Regions from separate parts of the Cupriavidus sp. 05T42 genome, predicted to be linked through region 2. Evidence: riboswitches for the same ligand, from Rfam matches in the RefSeq annotation. Region 2 holds a riboswitch; the other holds the start of a gene.
What was found. Region 2 has a riboswitch for glycine ahead of AC1EJR_RS01720 (D-amino acid dehydrogenase). Riboswitches for the same ligand answer to the same signal wherever they lie in the genome.
Positions count from the first base shown of each region.

Region 1 (3,445 bases), on a different contig from region 2:
GCCCTGCGCGTCGATGGTCACGCCCACCAGACGGCCCGGCATCGAGCGCTTGAATTCGTCCTTCACGGCCATGTAGCCGGCGTGCGGGCCGCCGAAGCCGAGCGGCACGCCAAAGCGCTGCGAGTTGCCCACGGCCACGTCGGCGCCCCATTCGCCCGGCGCGACGATCAGCGTCAGCGCCAGCAGGTCCGCCGCCGCCACCACCAGCCCGCCAGCGGCGTGCACGGCATCGGCGATGGCACGGTAGTCGGCCACATCGCCGTTCACGCCCGGGTATTGCAGCAGCACGCCGAAGGCATGGGCGCCGGCGGCCTCGGCGGCGGGGCCGACCTTGACCTCGATGCCCAGCGGCAGCGCGCGCGTGCGTACCACTTCCAGCGTCTGCGGCAGCACGTCGTCCGCCACGTAGAACGTGTTCGAGGCGTGCTTGTTCACGCGCTGGAGCAGCGTCATCGCCTCGGCGGCAGCGGTGCCTTCGTCCAGCATCGACGCATTGGCGATGTCCAGCCCGGTCAGGTCCGTGACCATCTGCTGGAAGTTCAGCATCGCCTCCAGGCGGCCCTGCGAGATCTCGGGCTGGTACGGCGTGTAGGCCGTGTACCAGGCCGGATTCTCGAAGATATTGCGAAGGATGACGCCCGGCGTGAGCGTGTTGTAGTAACCCTGCCCGATGAAGCTCTTGAGCACGCGGTTCTGGTTCGCCAGCCCGCGCAGCTTGGCCAGCGCGGCTTCCTCGGTCAGCGGCTCGGTGAATTCGCCGAGCGGCATGCCGTCGCGGCGGCGGATGGCGGCGGGCACCACGGCGTCGATCAGCGCGGCGCGCGTCTCGTAGCCGAGCACCTTGAGCATGTGTTGCTGTTCGGCGGCATCCGGGCCGATATGACGGGCGGCGAAGGCGTCGCGCGCCTCCAGTTCGGCCAGCGTGGGCCGGCTACCTTGGGCGGCGTTCATGGGAAGAGGGGCGTTCATGGCAAGTGTCTCGTGGGGCGGGGCGGCAGGTGGTCAGCCTGGCCGCCGCGCGGGCATCTCGGGCGCCGTCTCCTGGCTCGGGAGACGGCTGGTGCAGCGCGTCAGGCGCCGACGCTGGCCTTGTAGGCGTCGACGTTCATCAGGCCGTTCACATCGTCGCCATTGGCCGGCTTCAGCTTGAACAGCCACGCGTCGAAGGCGTTGGCGTTGACGGATTCCGGCGCGGCGCTGGCGGCCTCGTTCACGGCGATGACTTCGCCGGCCACCGGGGCGTAGATGTCGGAAGCGGCCTTCACGGACTCCACCACGGCCAGCGCGTCGCCGGCGCCGACCGACTTGCCCACTTCGGGCAGTTCCAGGAAGACGATGTCGCCCAGCGCGTCCTGCGCGTGGTCGGTAATGCCGATCGTCAGCGTGCCGTCGGCTTCAACGCGCACCCATTCGTGCGATTCGGTGTACTTCAGGTCAGCAGGGAAATTCATGACGGATTCTCCGGGAATGCAGTGTTTGTCTTGTTTCGGTTCGCCTGCCGGGGCCAGCCGGGCAGGCGTGATGGCGACCGTTGGTGTCAGCCGGGCGGATGCCTCAGCTCACGAGTGCCTTGCCATTGCGCACAAACGGCAGTTTAACCACAGTCGCGGTCAGTTTGCGGTCACGAATCTCGACCTGGACCTCGGTGCCGGGCACAACGCCCTGCGGCAGCCGGGCAAAGGCAATGGATTGGGAGAGGGACGGGCTGAAGGTGCCGCTCGTGATCTCGCCGTCGCCGGCGGGGGTGATCACCTTCTGGTGCGCACGCAGCACACCGCCCTTGTCGCGCAGGATCAGGCCGGCAAATGTCTTATGTTGTCCGGCTGCCAGCAGCGCCGACTTGCCGATGAAATCGCGCTCGCTCTGCAGGTCGACGGTCCAGGCCAGGCCGGCGTCGAGCGGCGAGGTGTGGATGTCCATGTCCTGGCCGTACAGGTTCATGCCGGCTTCCAGGCGCAGCGTGTCACGCGCGCCCAGTCCGGCCGGGCGCACGCCCACGGACTGCAGCTTTTCCCAGATGCCGGCCACGTTCTCGGCCTCCACCACCAGCTCGAAGCCGTCCTCGCCGGTGTAGCCGGTGCGGGCCACCATCAGCTCGCCGACCATCGGGTCCCGCACCACCACCGCGTTGAACGGCTTGAGTGTGTCGGCCGGCTGGGTCGACGGGAAGGCCTCGTGCACCTTGGCGCGCGCGTTCGGGCCCTGCACGGCGATGATCGCCAGCTTGCCCACGCCGGCCGGCGCCACGTCGCCCCGGCGCGGGGTGATCGTCACGCCGCTGCCGGTGGCCGCGTTGCGGGCCGTGATCCATTCGATGTCGCCCAGCGCCGTGCTGGCGTTCACCACCAGGCGGAAGCGGTCTTCGGCGAAGAAATAGACGATCAGGTCGTCGATGACGCCGCCCTTTTCGTCGAGCATGCACGCGTAGAGGGCCTTGCCCGGGGTCTGGAGCTTGTCGACATTGTTGGCCAGCAGGCCGCGCAGGAAGGCGCGCGTGTTGGGGCCGGACAGGTCCACCACGCACATGTGCGAGACATCGAACATGCCGGCATCGCCGCGCACCGCGTTGTGTTCCTCGATCTGGGAGCCGTAGTTGACCGGCATGTCCCAGCCGCCGAAATCGACCATGCGGGCACCGAGCGAGCGGTGGATGGCGTTAAGGGGCGTGGCCTGGAGCGTCATGGGAAATCCTCTGGAGCGAATACGGCAGCGAAAACGAAAAAAGGGTCATCCGCCGTGGGMATCGATGGCAATGCCACCAATCCGCCGCGGCGGATGACCCCTCTGTCCTCGATACCTGAGAGATTACGATGCAGCTTGCCGCATCGCGCGCCCCTTCGGTGGACACGCTCGCCATGCGTTGGCACGGGCGGGTGTCGCTCTCCAGAGTGCGGCATGCATCGTGTGCATGTTGCATGCCGATCCGACCGGTCCGTGGTGCCTGAGAGTTTTCGGGTGATACCCCTTCGGCGGCGCAATGGCTGCGCGCTCTCCCGGTTGGATGCGCGTGAATGTACGGGACGGGTTMACCTTTGTCAACGCGGCGCCGACGCCACCTTGCTAGGCGCCGGGGAGGGGGCTGGCTGTAATTCCTGCCGCCTGAGGTAAGGACTACCCGCGCCGGATCAACGATCCTTCGTGACGACGTTACCCACCACGCCACCCACCGCCGCGCCACCCACCGTGCCGAGCGCGCTGCCGTTGGTCAGCGCAGCGCCGCCGAGCGCGCCAACGCCCGCGCCAATGGCGGTGTTGCGGGTCTTGGGGCTCATGTCCGCGCAGCCGCCAAAGGCCGCCAGCGTGACACCGATCAGCGTGATTTTCGCCAGGGTTCGCATTGTTTTCATGATCGCCTCCGAATGTGCCGAATTTGTCATCAGGACGGCGTCGCCGCCGGTCCCGCATGACCGTATGAGGCAATCTCCATGCCCCCGATGTCCCCTCG
Region 1 covers NZ_JBFTLH010000012.1:123,994-127,438, reverse strand. Annotated here, with positions in the region: gene gcvP (aminomethyl-transferring glycine dehydrogenase) at 1-969, opposite strand, end outside; gene gcvH (glycine cleavage system protein GcvH) at 1,071-1,451, opposite strand; gene gcvT (glycine cleavage system aminomethyltransferase GcvT) at 1,555-2,682, opposite strand; glycine riboswitch at 2,775-2,897, opposite strand; glycine riboswitch at 2,919-3,006, opposite strand; gene AC1EJR_RS17605 (glycine zipper 2TM domain-containing protein) at 3,126-3,347, opposite strand.
Region 1: linked by a shared signal. The riboswitch ahead of gcvT (glycine cleavage system aminomethyltransferase GcvT) and the one ahead of AC1EJR_RS01720 (D-amino acid dehydrogenase) in region 2 are both predicted to bind glycine.

Region 2 (10,965 bases):
CTTGGCGAGCGTGCGCGCCATCACGTCAGCCGGCCCGCCGGCCGCGAACGGCACCACCAGAACGATCGGCCGGTCCGGATAGGCCGCCTGCGCAGGGCTGACCGTCAACAGGGCAGCCGTCCACAGCGAGTACATCAGGCGCAACATCATGTCTCCTTTATTAGAACTGCCTGGATATTTGTGGACATAGTATTTTATATCGTTGCGTTTGTCCACTATATGGTTGTACGCATCTCGCTCTATACTTCATCCGTCGTTTCACTCCGCACTGAACTATGGAATACGCTCCTGGCATCAGCCAGCTTGCTGGGCTGCTGGCCGACCCCGGCCGTGCGGCCATGTTGTGGGCGTTGATGGATGGCAGCGCGCGGCCGGCCGGCGAACTGGCGATGATTGCCGGGCTGTCGGCCTCGTCCACCAGCGGCCATCTCGCCCGCATGTCCGAAGGCGGCCTGCTCGCCGTGGAGACGCGTGGGCGCAATCGCTATTACCGGCTGGCCACGCCGGAAATTGGTGTGGCCATCGAGGCGCTTGCGTCGGCGTCGCTGGCCAGCCAGCCGCCGCGCGTGCGTGCCGTGCCGGTCTCCCGCACGGCGCCGCCGGCGCTGCGACAGGCTCGCACCTGTTATGACCATCTGGCTGGGGAACTTGCGGTGGGTCTTTTCGAACGAATGTCCGAAGCGGGCTGGCTGATCGTGTCGGGCAGCGCCGTCGACCTCAGCGCCCCCGGCGCGGAGGCGATGGGGCAGCTTGGCATCGACCTGGGCGCCACCCGCCGCAAGCGCCGGCAGTTCGCCTGCACCTGCCCGGACTGGAGCGAACGCAAGCCCCATCTGGGCGGGGCGCTCGGCGCGGCGCTGCTCGACAGCCTGCTGGCACGCGGATGGATCGAGCGTACGGACACGTCGCGCGCCCTGCGCGTGACGCCTCGCGGCCAGCGCGAAATCGTGAACGTGGCAGCCTGACGGATATGAATACCGAAGCCAGAGGAGGAGCAGATGGCAATTGAACTGGACGACGACGCGCAAGACGCCATCAGCCGGCTATTCGCGCTGATTAACCTCGGCGACAGCGCCCAGACCAGCCGGCAGTTTTCGCTGTTCGAGGAAGCGCTGGAAGACGCCGAGGAAGACGAGATCGATGCCGCCGGCCTGCTGTGGCAGGTCAAGGACATCATCGATTGGGAATCCGGCTTTTATGTCGACTGGAAAGACGCCGAGTCCTTTATCGGCTGCCTGAACCAGCTTTGCGAGCGGATCGACCTCGAGGTGGACTGGGGCACCGAGGACACCGAGGACGAAGACTTCCTGGAGGGCACGAGCGTGCCCGAGCTGATGGAGATCGTCGCCACGCAGCTACGCATGGCCGGCTACACGCTCTGGAACTGGGATACCGGCGGCGACGCCTACGGCGGCTGGATCACGCGCAGCGAAGACGACGAAGAGATACTCGAGATCGCCGACACGCTCGGCTTCGACATCCGTCCCGGCGACCAGCCCTACTGACCGACCGGCTCGCCTGGAAACTCAGTCGAGCCCGATCACCACCGCGCCGCCGTCACCGTCCGGGGTATCGGCGATGTCGGCGCTGTCCGATCCATCCGTGCCCCCCAGCGCCTTGGCGCGCGGTGCCGGGCGCCGGGTCTCCGGCACGCCCAGCGTTTCCTCGAGCACAGTGAGGAAGGCCCGCACGCTCGGCGGCATCAGCTTGCGCGCGGGCATCAGCACGTACACCTTCAGCGGCGACGACGTATAGCCGGGCAGCACGCGCACCAGTTGGCCGTGCACCAGATGCTCGTGCACGAAGCGGGGCGACATGCGCGCCACGCCCAGCCCATCCAGCGCGGCCTTGAGCCGGACTTCAGCGTTATGCGTGGAGATGCGCGGCGAGACGTCCATGGCGAAGGTTTCCACCCCATCGCGCAGGAATTCCCATTGCACATCGTCGAGGTTGCCGAGCGTCGGCCAGCCCTTCAGGTCCTGCGGCGCGCGCGGCAGGCCGTGCTCGCGGATCAGCGCGGGCGCCGCATAGAACGCACGCTCGATCAGCACCACGCGCTTGCTCGCGAACGAGCTGTCGTGGAGGTTGGTGTCGGTCATGACGAAGGCGAGGTCATAGCCGTGGCGAATCAGGTCGGGCTGGTCCCAGCTCATGTCCAGTTCCACATGCAGCGACGGGTGCAGCTTAAGTAACCTGGAGAGCGAGGCGGACAGGTGCTGCGAACCCACCTCGTAAGGCGTGGCGATGCGCAGCGTGCCGCTGACCTCGGCACTCACCGAGGCGGCCTCGGCGCTGATCTCGCGCAACTCGCCAAACAGGGGCGCCACGCGGTCATAGAGCTGCTGGCCGCGCTGGGTCACGCGCACGCGCCGCGTGGTCCGCTCGAACAGGCGCACACCAAGCTGGGTTTCCAGCCGGGCAACCGCCGCGCTGGCCGATGACTTGGGCACTTCCGCCAGTTCGGCGCCCTGCGTGAAGCCGCCCCCTTCCACCACGCGGCAGAAGATTTCCCAGTCTTTCCAGTCGATCGATTTCATGCAGACACCTTCGTCACCCACGCCCTGTGGGCGAGGCGGAATTGTCCCACAGCCCGGACAATCCCGCTGCCGACGTTCACGCCGATAGCCGCCGCGCCGGGCGGCGCGCACGGCATTTGATGCAGGTCATCGTGCGGGAAAACATTGATTGGGAATTGTTCTTGTTACCGCGTACGATTCCGGCATCCGCCCCGGATGGGGCTTCTTGCGGGAGCTGCAATGCTGAAAGTGGCCGTACTTCTCATCGCCGGTGCGTTTTCCACGGGGGCCTTCGCGGGCGCCAAGTGCGACAAGCATCCGAAGTCCGAATGGATGCCCGAGGCCGACGCCAAGGCCAAGATCGCGGCCCAGGGCTACAACATCAAGAAGTTCAAGGTGGACGGCAACTGCTACGAGATCTATGGCACCACCAAGGACGGCAAGAAGGCCGAGATCTACTTCGACACGAAGACGCTCGACATCGTGAAGTCCGAGATCGAGAAGTAAGCATGTCGGTGCCGGCCGGCCAGCTGCGCAATACCACCACGCTCCGCGTCTGGGACGTGGTGGTGCGGCTCACGCACTGGAGCGTGGCGGCCATCGTCTGCTACGACCTCATCGACGATTCCGGCGACCAGATGCACCGCGTGCTGGGCTACGTGGCCGCCGGACTTGTGCTGTTTCGCATTCTCTGGGGCTTCATCMGCAGCGAACACGCGCGCTTCCGCGCCTGGCTGCCGCGCCCCGCCGGCGTGCTGGCCCATGCCCGGGCCATGGCCCGGCGCCGCACGCCGCGCTTCATCAGCCACACCCCGCTCGGCGCGGTGATGATGCTGGCGATGTGGACCCTGATCCTGCTGCTCGCCGTTACCGGCTGGCTCTCCCGCTTCGACGCGTTCTGGGGCGAGGACTGGCCCATCGACATCCATCGCTGGCTCTCCAACACGCTGCTCGGGCTGGTGGTGGTGCACGCGCTGGTGGCCATCGTTACCAGCGTGGCCGGCAAGGAAAACCTGGTCGGGGCGATGATCACCGGCCGCAAGCCGCGCGACCTCGACTAACCTGGGGTTGCCGCGCCGGCGCCGCCCGTGGCATAGTAGCCCCGTCATACCGCATCACCCGCCATACCCGTTTTACCCGCGTTATCGGGAGAGACTGTGCCTGCCGCCCGGCAGGCCGGCGCCGAAGGAGCAACCGCCCCGGAAACTCTCAGGCCAAAGGACCGGTAACGCCATTGCACTCTGAAGAACCCCGGCTCGCGTCAGCCGACGGTACKGAAGGAGCAAGCGATGCGCCCGCGCGCATCGTGAATCTCTCAGGTCAAGGACAGAGGGGGCGTGCGTCGCGCATGGTGCGCCACGTACCCCCCATCCACGACGTCCTGGAAGACCTGACAACATGAAGACAATCGCTGTCATCGGCGGTGGCATCACCGGCGTGACGACCGCTTACGCCCTCGCCAAACGTGGTTTCGCGGTCACACTGCTCGAGCGCCATCGCTACGCCGCCATGGAAACCTCGTTCGCCAATGGCGGCCAGCTCTCCGCGTCGAACGCCGAGGTCTGGACCCACCGCTCCACGCTGGTCAAGGGCATCAAGTGGATGCTCCGCAACGACGCGCCGCTGCTCGTGAACCCCCGCCCCACCTGGCATAAGCTGAGCTGGTTCGCCGAGTTCATCGCCGCCATGCCGCACTACCGGGCCAACACGATCGAGACCGCCCGCCTGGCCATCGCCGCCCGCGCGCACCTGTTCGGCTGGGCCGAGGCGGAAGGCATCGACTTCGACCTCAAGCGGCAGGGCATCCTCCATATCTACCGGGACAAGGCCGGCTTCGACCATGCCGGCGAGGTCTCCACGCTGCTGGCCGAGGGCGGCCTGCCGCGCCGCGCGGTCACACCCGAGGAAATGCGCGCGATCGAGCCGACGCTGGCCGGCCAGTACTACGGCGGCTACTACACCGAGAGCGACGCCACCGGCGACATCCACAAGTTCACCTCCGGCCTGGCCGCGGCGGCCCAGCGGCTGGGCGTGGTCACGCGCTACAGCCAGGACGTGCAGGCGGTCAACTCGGACGGCCGCACGGCCACCATCACCGTCCGCGACGGTAATCAGACAAGTTCGACAACCTTCGACGCCGTAGTGGTCTGCGCCGGCGTGGCCAGCCGGCAGTTCGCCACGCAACTGGGCGACCGCGTGAACATCTACCCGGTGAAGGGCTATTCGATCACGGTGAACTTGCCCGACGCCGCCAGCCAGGCTGCGGCGCCCACGGTCAGCCTGCTCGACGACGAGACCAAGCTCGTGACCAGCCGGCTCGGCGTGGACCGTTTCCGCGTGGCCGGCACGGCCGAGTTCAACGGCATCGACCGCGACATCCGCGCGGACCGCATCCGGCCCCTGATCGACTGGGTCAACACCTGCTTCCCCGGCGTGAGCACGCGCAGCGTGGTGCCGTGGGCAGGGCTGCGGCCGATGATGCCGAACATGATGCCGCGCGTGGGGCGCGGACGGCAGGCCAACGTGTTCTACAACACGGGCCACGGGCATCTGGGGTGGACGTTGTCGGCGGTGACGGCCGAGATGGTGGGCGATGTCATCCGGCTGGCGGCGGTACCGCGTGCTTTCTCCCCTCTCCCGCTTGCGGGAGAGGGGTTGGGGGAGAGGGCCGGCGTGACCGGACGCGATATCGCTGCCTGAACCGCCAGCCCTCTCCCCCGCCCCTCTCCCTGAGGGAGAGGGGCGGCAACCATCGCGCCAACGAAAAAGGCCCCGCTTGCGCGGGGCCTTTTTCTTCAATCTTGGTGCCCAGGAGAGGACTCGAACCTCCACAGTGTTGCCACCGCTAGGACCTGAACCTAGTGCGTCTACCAATTCCGCCACCTGGGCAAGGTGAGCGGCGCATTCTACAGGAGCTTGCGGATTTTGCAAGCCCCGGCGCGTGCCACTATGCCTGCAGGCCCATGTAGATCTTCCCGTCCTGGACGAAGCGATTGCGCCCGGCGCGCTTGGCCTGGTACATCGCGCTGTCCGCGCGGTGCAGCAGCGGCTCCAGCCGTGGCGCGTCCGGCACCGTACAGGCCGCGCCCACGCTAATCGTGACGAAGGGCTGCACTGGCGTGCCGTTGTGCGGGATCTCCAGGTCGCGCACCGCCGCCACCATGCGGCGCGCCACGTTGCGCGTCTCGTCCTGCGAGGCGTCCGGCAGCACCACCGCGAATTCCTCGCCGCCCAGCCGCGCGCAGAACTGCTCGCCCACCAGCACGCTGGTCAGCGCGGTCGCCACCCGGCGCAGGCAATCGTCGCCGCAGGGGTGGCCGTACAGGTCGTTGTATTGCTTGAAAAGGTCCACGTCGAGAATCAGCAGCCCGATCGGCTCGCCCGCCTCGTAGGCCCGGGTCACGGCCAGCAGCGACTCGCGCTGGAAGAAACGCCGGTTGGGGATGCCGGTCAGCGCGTCGATGTCGAGGTCCGCCTCCACGCGCGAGAGCTTCGCCTCGGTCTGGCCGAGCTGGGCCGTCAGCGCCAGTTCGCGCGACTGGTAGCGGCTGATGTCGCGCATGAAGACCAGCGTGCCGATGCGCTTGCCGTCCAGCCGCATCACCGGCTCCGCCGTCACCTCGTAGTGCGCGCCCTGGGGAATGTAGGGGATGGCGCCGACGTCGGCCCCCGCCTCGCGCGGCTGGCGCAGCGCCTCGTCCCATACGGCCGGCATCGGCTGCCCCCGGCGCAGGTCGGGCACCAGCCGCAGGGCGGCCGGGTTGAACTCGACGAGCCGCCCCTTCGCGTCGACGATCACGCAGCCGTCGCCAATCGTGTCGAACACGCGCAGCCGCGCGTAGTGGCCGATGTCGTCCAGATGGGTACGCAGCGCACAGATCCAGACCACCACCGTCATCAGGGAAAACGTGGCCGGGGTCAGGTCGCCGCCGAGCGGGCTGGTCCAGCGCTGCAGGTAGGCCATGTGGGTGAGCAGCGGCAAGGTGAGGCTGCTGGCCACGATGGCCCGGCCCCGCCGGGTCAGCGCCGCATTGGGCACCTCGGCCGTGAGCAGGAAAACCAGGCTTAGCAGCAGCATGAAGTAGGTCCACGCCGCCACCACCACGTAGCCGGGGCCATGGTGGAAGATCGCGCCCGGCGAGACGCCGGCCGGCATCAGGTCGATGCGCGTCCAGATCAGGTGATGCCGCTCGTTGGTCAGCACCATCACCACCGACGCCACGGCGGCCAGCACCGGCAGCCACAGGCGCGACCACGGCACCACGTAGCGCGGCCGGCTCAGGTGGATCATCGCCACCAGCCAGCCGATGGGCACCATCACGATGCCCGCGTACTGGGCCTTGGCCCAGAAGATGCGCCCGTCCAGATCGGTCGAGCTGACTTCGAGCAGCCGGCCGCCGCTCCAGATGGCCACGCCGCCGGCCAGCACGAGGAAAGCCTTGATCGTGGGATCGTCGCGGCGCGGCCAGGTGGCGATAACCATGCCCACGCTGCACACCACGGCTATGGTCAGGCAAAGGACAAGAGGGTACGAGGGCATGAGAACGGCGGGGAACCTGATAATAGCCGCCGCGCCCGACATGGCGGAGGCGCCCCATTATAGGGGCTAGCCGGGGCGCCACCCCATCGCCCTCACTTACTTGGAGCGGCTGCGGTCCCCGCCGCGCGAGTCCATGATGATCATGGTGCGGTCCAGCACGCCGGCGTCATCGAAATAGACGCTGAAGTGCGCCGGCAGGTTGCCGGCCATGTACATCCGATAGCTCCATGCCTCGCGCTTCATCAGGGCGAAGTACTGCACCGGCTCGCGCGGGAGGCCGAAGCGCTCGGCGATGTCGCGCTTGGTCCAGACCCCGGGGCGCGCCTCGTAGATCTCCTTCTCGGTCAGGGTCTGGCGGAAGCCGGCCAGCTTGCCGGCGGCGTCGAAGTCGGCCGCGTAGACCTCGAAGCCGTAGGGCTGCTTGGAATAGATCCAGCGCTGGGTGCCGTCGGCCAGTTGGTAGGTCTCGGTCGGGTTGCCGAATGTCTCGCGTACCGAGCTTTGCGGGCTGCCGAGCATCGACTGGGCGGTCTGCACCGGCTGGAGCGTGGCGCAGCCGCCGAGGACCACGGCGGCCAGGGCGGCAAGGAGGGCGACGCGGACGGCGCGCCCGGAAATCGGGTTGGGCATGGCATGTCTCCAGAGTCCATGCCAAGCATAGCCCAGCCGGCCGAACTCAGCGTTGCGGCTGCGGCCAGCCCGCGCGGACGATCTCCCGGTCGTCGATCGGCCAGTGCAGCGCGGCGGCTACCACCCCGAGCGCCATCGCCCCCATCCACACCAGGTCGTAGGAGCGCGTGGCCTCGAACACCACCCCGCCCAGCCAGACCCCGAGGAACGAGCCAAGCTGATGGCCGAAGAACACGAAGCCGAACAGCGTGGTGATGTAGCGCACGCCGAAGACCTGCGAGACGATGCCGCTGGTCAGCGGCACGGTGCCGAGCCAGAGGAAGCCCATCACCGCCGCAAACCCGTAAAGCGTGGCGGCGCTGAGGGGCAGCAGCACGAACAGCGCCATCGCCGCCGTTCGTACTAAATAGATACCGGCCAGCAGATACTTGCGCGAATGCCGCCCGCCCAGCACGCCGAACCAGTACGTCCCGGCGATATTGGCCAGCGCGATGATCGCCAGCGCCGCCATGCCTTCGGACGGCTGCATGCCCTTGTCCCGCAGGTAGGCCGGCAGGTGATTGGCGATAAAAGCCAACTGAAAGCCACATGCGAGGAAGCCGAGGTTGAGCAGCCAGAAGCCCGAATGGCGGAAGGCCTCGCGCACCGCCCCGAGCAGCGGCGGCTGGGCGCCCCCGGCACCGGCACCGCTGGCGGGGTGCGTCCGATCCTGGAATGGCAGCGCCAGCGGGAGCATGGCGGCGGCGGTCACGGCCAGGATCACCAGCGCGCCGCGCCAGCCGGCCTGGAGGATCATCGCCTGCGCGCCCGGCACCAGCAGGAACTGGCCGATGCCACCCATCGCTCCGGCGAGCCCCAGCGCCCGGCTGCGCTGCGCCGGCGCGATCATCCGGCTCAAGGCGCCGTAGACCACGCCGAAGGTGGTGCCGGACAGCGCCACGCCCACGCACAGCCCCGCCGACCAGACGAAGGCCGCCGGCGTGGCCGCCTGTGCCATCAGGAACAGGCCGACCGCGTACAGCGCCAGCCCGGCCAGCATCACCCGGGCGGAGCCGAAGCGGTCCGCCACCATGCCCGTGAACGGCTGGGCCAGCCCCCAGGTCAGGTTCTGCACGGCCATGGCGAAGGCGAAGGTCTCGCGCGTCCAGCCCCGGTCCGTGATGATCGGCAGCATGAACAGGCCCTGCACGTGGCGCGCACCGAGCGCCAGCCCCATCACCAGCCCGCCGGCCAGCAGCAGGAACCAGGCGGTGCGCCACCAGGGTGGCGAACCGGTCGGCAATGCGCCGGCGGCATGGGAGGCGGGGCGTTGGGTCATGTCGGGAGGATGGGACGATCGGGTTGGGAGATCGCTCTATTTCAGGCGATCGGGGGCGCAGGCTCAAGCGACATTTCCGCCCTCCTGCCATGCGTGGTGGTCATGGCAGCGGGGGCCGAGCCGTGCTTTAATCCCAACACCTTCCCCACCCATCCCGCCATGTCCGTCCCGCTCGCCCGGCTGTTCCCGCTCGATCTGCTCAAGGGCTTCGTGGCCGTGGGCCGGCGCATGAGCATCACCCAGGCAGCGGACGACCTGTGCCTGACGCAGTCCGCCGTCAGCCGGCAGATCCGCGCGCTGGAAGACCACCTCCAGGTTCGGCTGTTCGTGCGCCAGCATCGCGGCGTGGCCTTCACGCCCGAAGGCGAGCGGCTGTTCCGCAGCGCAGATGGCGCGGTGCAGCAACTCCAGGACGTGGCCGGCGAACTGCGCAAGCGCGATGGCCGCCAGCCGGTGACCGTGACGGCCAGCATCGGCGTGGCGGGGCTGTGGCTGCTGCCGCGCCTGGGCAGCCTGCAGCGCGCCCATCCGCAGTTGGACGTGCGGCTCTCCGCCAGCAACCAGATCAGCGACCTGCGCGCGGACGGCATCGACCTCGCCATCCGCTATTGCCGCGAGGCCGACGCCGCGGCGGACGCGATCCGCCTGTTCGACGAGACCATCGCCCCGGTCGCCCATCCCTCGCTCGGCGCGCACCGGCTGACCGCCGTGGAAGACCTCGCCCAGTTGCCCCTGCTGGAATTCGATGACCCGCGCCCGTGGCTGCACTGGCGCAGCTGGCTCGGCGCGCACGGCTACCGGCAGGCCAGCCGGCGCGGCATCCTGCGATTCAACCAATATGACCAGATGATTCACGCGGCGCTGGCCGGCCAGGGCGTGGCGCTCGGGCGGCTGGAACTGATCCAGCCGCTGATCGCGGGCGGGCAACTGGCGGTCGTCGATATGCCCGGCGCCGCGCTGGCCAGCCCCAACGCCTTCTGGCTGATCCACGCCACCGACCACCCACGCGAAGACGTGGCGCGCGTGGCCGCCTGGATTCGCGCCGAGGCGGCCCGGGTGGCGCCCGCCTCAGCGCAGCGGCAGGCTGTGCCAGCGCCACCGGGCCCGTAGCGGCGGGGCAGGCGGGGCGATGACCCGGCACACGGTCACGGCGCCATGGCCCAGCGCGGTCAGGAAATAGGTGGCGTCCTCGGTCACGCGGTGCCGCTGGCCAGCCGTCAGCACGATATCGGGCGAGCGCCGCGGCCGGGCACCTTCCAGCGTCAGCCACAGCGTGCCCCCGGCGCAGGCCAGTTCGGCCCCGGCGCGCAAGGCCATGGGCAGGCAGTCATTCTCGATCATCAGGGTGTAGGTCATCATGGGCTCCGGCAACGCTTTTATCGTCGCCGACCGGCCGGGCCGGTGCCATGAGGGTTGCGGCGCGCTGGCATGACTTTCGCGCCGACTTTTACGCTGACTTTCGCGCACCGGCTGTCAACTTCCGGCTGGAGATGCCGATAGAATGCGGTGTCGGCGCGCATTCCGCGCCGTCTTGCCACCGATTGCCATGGACCCGATTTCGTTCGAATTTGTCACCGTCGAGGAAGCCAGGAAGATTCTCGACGGCGAGGTGCCGACTACCGGCACCGTGGACTGGCGCGACGCCCGCCAGCCGCCGGACCCGGCCACGCAGGCGCTGACGCCCGCCGCGCTGAAGTGGCTCGCGCAACTACCGCGCGAGGTGCGCCCCTTCGAGCTGTTCCACACCTATCCGCGCATCGCCAACCAGCTTGCCGCGCTGGCTGGCCAGCAGGGCTACCCCACCCCGGTCACGCTCTTCCTGGCCGACCTGCTGATCGACAAGCGCGGGGGCCGGCAAGGCTTTCCGGGCGGCATCGCCCCGGAACTGTCGCGGCTGCAGGAGCACCTGCTCCAGTCCGCCGAGCCGCCCGGCGCCGATCCCACCCTAGCCCTATAGCTGA
Region 2 covers NZ_JBFTLH010000001.1:391,837-402,801, reverse strand. Annotated here, with positions in the region: gene AC1EJR_RS01750 (Bug family tripartite tricarboxylate transporter substrate binding protein) at 1-150, opposite strand, end outside; gene AC1EJR_RS01745 (ArsR/SmtB family transcription factor) at 276-965, shown strand; gene AC1EJR_RS01740 (DUF6630 family protein) at 999-1,505, shown strand; gene AC1EJR_RS01735 (LysR family transcriptional regulator) at 1,527-2,537, opposite strand; gene AC1EJR_RS01730 (PepSY domain-containing protein) at 2,757-3,023, shown strand; gene AC1EJR_RS01725 (cytochrome b/b6 domain-containing protein) at 3,026-3,577, shown strand; glycine riboswitch at 3,653-3,751, shown strand; gene AC1EJR_RS01720 (D-amino acid dehydrogenase) at 3,915-5,216, shown strand; tRNA gene AC1EJR_RS01715 (tRNA-Leu) at 5,319-5,405, opposite strand; gene AC1EJR_RS01710 (histidine kinase N-terminal 7TM domain-containing protein) at 5,464-7,056, opposite strand; gene AC1EJR_RS01705 (hypothetical protein) at 7,153-7,686, opposite strand; gene AC1EJR_RS01700 (MFS transporter) at 7,733-9,004, opposite strand; gene AC1EJR_RS01695 (LysR substrate-binding domain-containing protein) at 9,164-10,114, shown strand; gene AC1EJR_RS01690 (DUF2917 domain-containing protein) at 10,073-10,363, opposite strand; gene AC1EJR_RS01685 (hypothetical protein) at 10,551-10,961, shown strand; gene AC1EJR_RS01680 (phospholipase D family protein) at 10,956-10,965, opposite strand, start outside.